DNA from 2 places in the Aquabacterium sp. NJ1 genome. Region 2 is predicted to be linked to the other one. Evidence: predicted binding sites of a transcription regulator. Region 2 holds the regulator's gene; the other holds the start of a gene.
What was found. The regulator LexA, encoded in region 2, represses DNA repair genes until DNA is damaged. The targets are predictions, from matches to a motif close to ACTGTATNNNNATACAGT.

Region 1: a site for LexA is predicted at 1,058-1,075, ahead of JY96_RS16955 (PA0069 family radical SAM protein). Genes of this name have one in related genera too.

What each region holds. Positions count from the first base shown of each region.
Region 1 covers NZ_JRKM01000001.1:3,942,421-3,944,601, reverse strand. Annotated here, with positions in the region: gene JY96_RS16955 (PA0069 family radical SAM protein) at 1-1,042, opposite strand, end outside; gene JY96_RS16950 (Flp family type IVb pilin) at 1,508-1,705, shown strand; gene JY96_RS23335 (Flp family type IVb pilin) at 1,810-1,983, shown strand; gene JY96_RS22475 (prepilin peptidase) at 2,039-2,181, shown strand, end outside.
Region 2 covers NZ_JRKM01000001.1:4,478,262-4,480,442, forward strand. Annotated here, with positions in the region: gene JY96_RS19310 (hypothetical protein) at 1-255, opposite strand, end outside; gene lexA (transcriptional repressor LexA) at 374-1,090, opposite strand; gene JY96_RS19320 (asparaginase) at 1,194-2,141, shown strand.

The sequences.
Region 1 (2,181 bases), 540 kb from region 2:
CCAGGCCATGGCGCGCCGCGGCCTTGCGAACCCGCTGCGCGATCAATTGGGCCCACACGCCCTCGCCTTTCATGCGCAGGCTGAAGTCGGCATCGTAGTCCTTGCCGCCCCGCAGCTCACGCACACGGGCCATGACGCGCGCCGCCTTGTCAGGCACATGGTGCATGAGCCACTCCTCGAACAAGGGCTTGACCTCCCAGGGCAACCGCACCACGGTGTAGTGGATGGCCTGGGCCCCGGCCTGTGCCGCCGCCTCGATGATCTGCTCAATCTCGGGCTCATTGAGGAAGGGGATGATGGGTGCCACGTTCACTCCCACCGGCACGCCGGCCCGCGCGAGCCTTTGCACGGTTTGCAGGCGGCGCAAAGGCGCGGCGGCGCGAGGCTCCAGCCGGCGTGACAAGCCGCTGTCCAGCGTCGTGACGCTGACCATCACATAAGCCTGCCGGCGCGCACCCGCCACAGACAGGATGTCCAGATCACGCTCGACCCCGCTCGATTTGGTCACGATGGTGTAGGGATGCTGGCAGGCGTGCAGCACCTCCAGCACGCTGCGGGTGATGCGCCACTCGCGCTCGACGGGTTGATACGCGTCGGTGGCCGAACCGATGTTGATAGGAGAAGGCTCATGCCCCTCGCGTGCCAGCTCGTGCCGCAGCAAGGCAGCTGCGTTGACCTTGGCCACCAGCCTGGTTTCGAAGTCCAGCCCCGGCGACAGATTGAGGTAGCTGTGGGTGGGGCGGGCATAGCAGTAGATGCAACCGTGCTCGCAACCGCGGTAAGGGTTGATGGACCAGGTGAAGGGGATGTCGGGTGAATCGTTGCGGGACAGGATGCTGCGCGCCTGCTCGGGCGTGACCTCGGTCTGCGGCGAGGGCTGAGCGTCATCGTCACCCCAGGCTGGCTCAGCCTGATCAGGCACCGGCTCGACAAGCTCGTCCACCTGCCGGCCTTGTGACTCGAAGCGGTGCGCGATGCGGGTCATCGTGCCCCGGCCTTTGCGGGGCGCGGCAACGTGTCGGTCGTCTGGTGGGGTGCTCATGGTTGATTGAATGATACTGTACAAACATACAGCACTCAAGCCTGACCTGCTTACCGCCCCTCCCTGTGCCCCTCCTGGACTGGAGCCCTGCCCATGGCCTGGCGCCATTCCCGACGTAAATACTCGCTCATCTCTTCATATCTTGCTGGCACTCATTTGCGTGATATGAACTTTTGCACATTTTCCGACCTTATATGCCCACAGACCCCCATGTAATGCCAACTTAGTCATAAATCACAGCACAGGGTAACTTCTACCCCTTGATTAAGGGTCCGAATAACCGAAAATGTTTACACGATCGGTAAGAACCCTTGTAACCTTTCGTTACGGTCACAACGCTAAAGCGACATGCTCAATAGATGAACAGGTTTGAGGGCGAGGCGAAATGGGTTGAAGCAGTACACCAGGCCGTGCTCATCTTTAGCGATTCGTATCGTGTTTTCGCCACTTTTTAAGGAGTATCTTATGTCCCTGACCAAATCCCTGACCAAGTTCCTGCGCGACGAAGAAGGCGCTGTTGCGATTGAATATGCACTGGTGGCTGCCGGTATTGCGGCTGTGGTGCTGACCTTCTTCTCTTCCAGCGGCTCGTTTGGCTCGCTGCTGACCGCGCTGTACGACAAGATCAAGACGGCTGCCGGCGTCACCACCCCCGCGAACTAAGAAGCGAAGCTCCTGACGGGTCAGGGTGCGTGGCATCCTGACCATCCGCCGCTGTTCCCAATGACTTTGCTCCGGCGAATCTGCCAACCTGGGAGGCCCCTGCCATGACACCCAGCATTCTCATGCCCCGGTTTCGCGAAAACCAGTTTGGTGCCATCGCCATTGAATATGCCTTGACGGCTGCCTTTGTGGCTGCCGCGGTGCTTGGCTTCTTCACCAGCAACGCCCCCGGTATTTTGACCAGCATCTGGCAATCGATATTCAGTCGAATTGCCTGACACGCTCAAAAACCCGGCTTGTTGCGCCAGATCAATACAGAACCAGGAATATCGTATGGTGCAAGTCATTCTATTACTTGTGCTGATGCCTGCCGTTCGCTCGGATATGCGCGAACGCCGCATACCCAATCAGGTTCTGCTCTTCAGCCTGATATTGACATTCTCTATGGCCATCGTTAATTCGATTCAGTCAGGCCA
Region 2 (2,181 bases):
GGCGGGGTCTGTGCAGATGCGCACGCGCCGTTCAGTGTTTGCGGACACCGACGATGCCCGAAGCGGAATGACCTGCGCCGAGGCGCTTTGGCCGGGCTGGCGAGACGGCGTACCCCAAGGCGTGATGGGCCTGGCCTTGACGGGGCGGGCTGCCGGCGCACTGGCCGGACGCGTGCCGTCTGACGGCGGGTTGGTGCCGGCCGAACCAGGGGTGGTGTTGCGGATGAAGAATGCACGGGCCAGGTGATGAATCATGATGAACTCCGGTTGACAGCAGATGAAGTTCGGCAGGATTCGACAAGGGTCCACCAGACAGGATCGCACCACCGGCCAGGTGATGCCAATGCCCGCCACCCGTCTGGTGGTGTGAAAGCTAGTTGAGCAACTGGTTGCGGATCAGGCCGACGGCCAGACCTTCCAGCTCGAAATCTTCCTGCTCGGGGGAGACCACGATGGGTTGGAAATCGGGGTTCTCCGGGAGCAGTTGAATGCCTTGCGCCGTGCGCTGAAAGCGTTTGACGGTGACCTCGTCACCCAGGCGGGCCACGACGATCTGGCCATTACGGGCATCGCGTGTGCGGGCCACGGCCAGCAGGTCGCCGTCCAGGATGCCGGCGTCTTTCATGCTCATGCCTTTGACGCGCAGCAGGTAATCCGGGCGACGGGCGAACAGGCCGGGCTCGACCGAATAGGTCTGCTCGACATGTTCTTGCGCCAGGATGGGGTTGCCGGCAGCCACGCGGCCAACCAGTGGCAGCACCAGTTGCTCAAGCCCGGGCAGCGGCAGGTTGAAGGGCAGCACATTGCTGGCTGAGCCTGATGATTCGCCGCCACGCTTGCGGGTTTCGTTGACGGTGCGCAGGGTACCCGCCTTGAGGCGGATGCCACGAGAGGTGCCACCGACCAGCTCGATCACGCCTTTGCGTGCCAAGGCTTGCAGGTGTTCCTCAGCGGCGTTGGCCGAACGGAAGCCCAGTTCGCTGGCGATCTCCGCCCGGGTGGGCGGCGCGCCTGTGCGGGCGATCGCGCGCTGGATCAACTCGAAGATTTCCTGCTGGCGCGGCGTGAGTTTGGGTTTATCGTTCGACATCGCAGTGGCTGACGCTGTTTGAATCGTTGGCTGTCATTTTATACAGGACTGTTGGTTTGTCCAGTACTTTTATGCAAGCACTTGGGGTGGCATGCAGGACCTTGTGAAAAGCGTTGTGATTCTGGGAACGGGCGGGACCATCGCGGGTACGGGCCATGACCCTCAAAAGAGCTGGCAATACCGCGCCGCGCAGTTGTCGGTGTCGCAACTCGTGGACGCCGTGCCTGAGCTGGCTGGCGTCCCGCTGGAGACCGTGCAGGTCGCGCAGATCGACAGCAAGGACATGAGCTGGTCCGTCTGGCGCTCGCTCGGGCAGGCACTTCAGGCGCACCTGGCCCGTGAGGATGTGGCCGGTGTGGTGATCACCCACGGTACGGATACGCTGGAAGAAACGGCCTACCTGTTGCACAGGCTGCTGGATGGCCGCAAGCCCGTGGTGCTGACCGCCGCGATGCGCCCCGCCACGGCGCCGGACGCTGACGGGCCCGCCAATTTGCGGGACGCCGTCCGGGTCGTGCAGGAGGCGGCGCGCCGAGGTCTCGGGGGCGTGGTGGCGGTCTTGCACCGCCGCATCTGGGCAGGAGGGCAGGTGCGCAAGGCGCATTCCTGTGCGCTGGATGCCTTTGATGCTGGCGGGCACCCCCCCTTGGCGCGGCTCGACGAGCAGGGGCTGTGGCACGAGGCCATCACGCCGTGGCCTGCCAGTGGCAAGGCCGGGTGGCTGCCTCTGGCGACAGAACCGCCTCGTGTGGAGATCATCCACAGCCATGCTGACGCCGACGGCTGGATGGTGCAGGCCGCGCTGGCTCATGCCCGGCAGCACGGCCCCCTCAAAGGGCTGGTGCTGGCCGGGACGGGCCATGGCACCTTGCATCAAGGGTTGGAAGCGGCCTTGACGCAGGCGGTTGCGCAAGGGGTGGCCGTCTGGCGCAGTTCGCGCGTGGCCCGTGGGGGCGTCAACAGCCGGGAGGGGGATGTGTTTGTGGCCTGTGGCGAGCTGACACCAGCTCAGGCCCGGGTGGCCCTCATGCTCTATTTATTGGGTGTGTGAGCGAGCACAAGGGCAGGCAGATAAGTTGGGAATGCAAGCA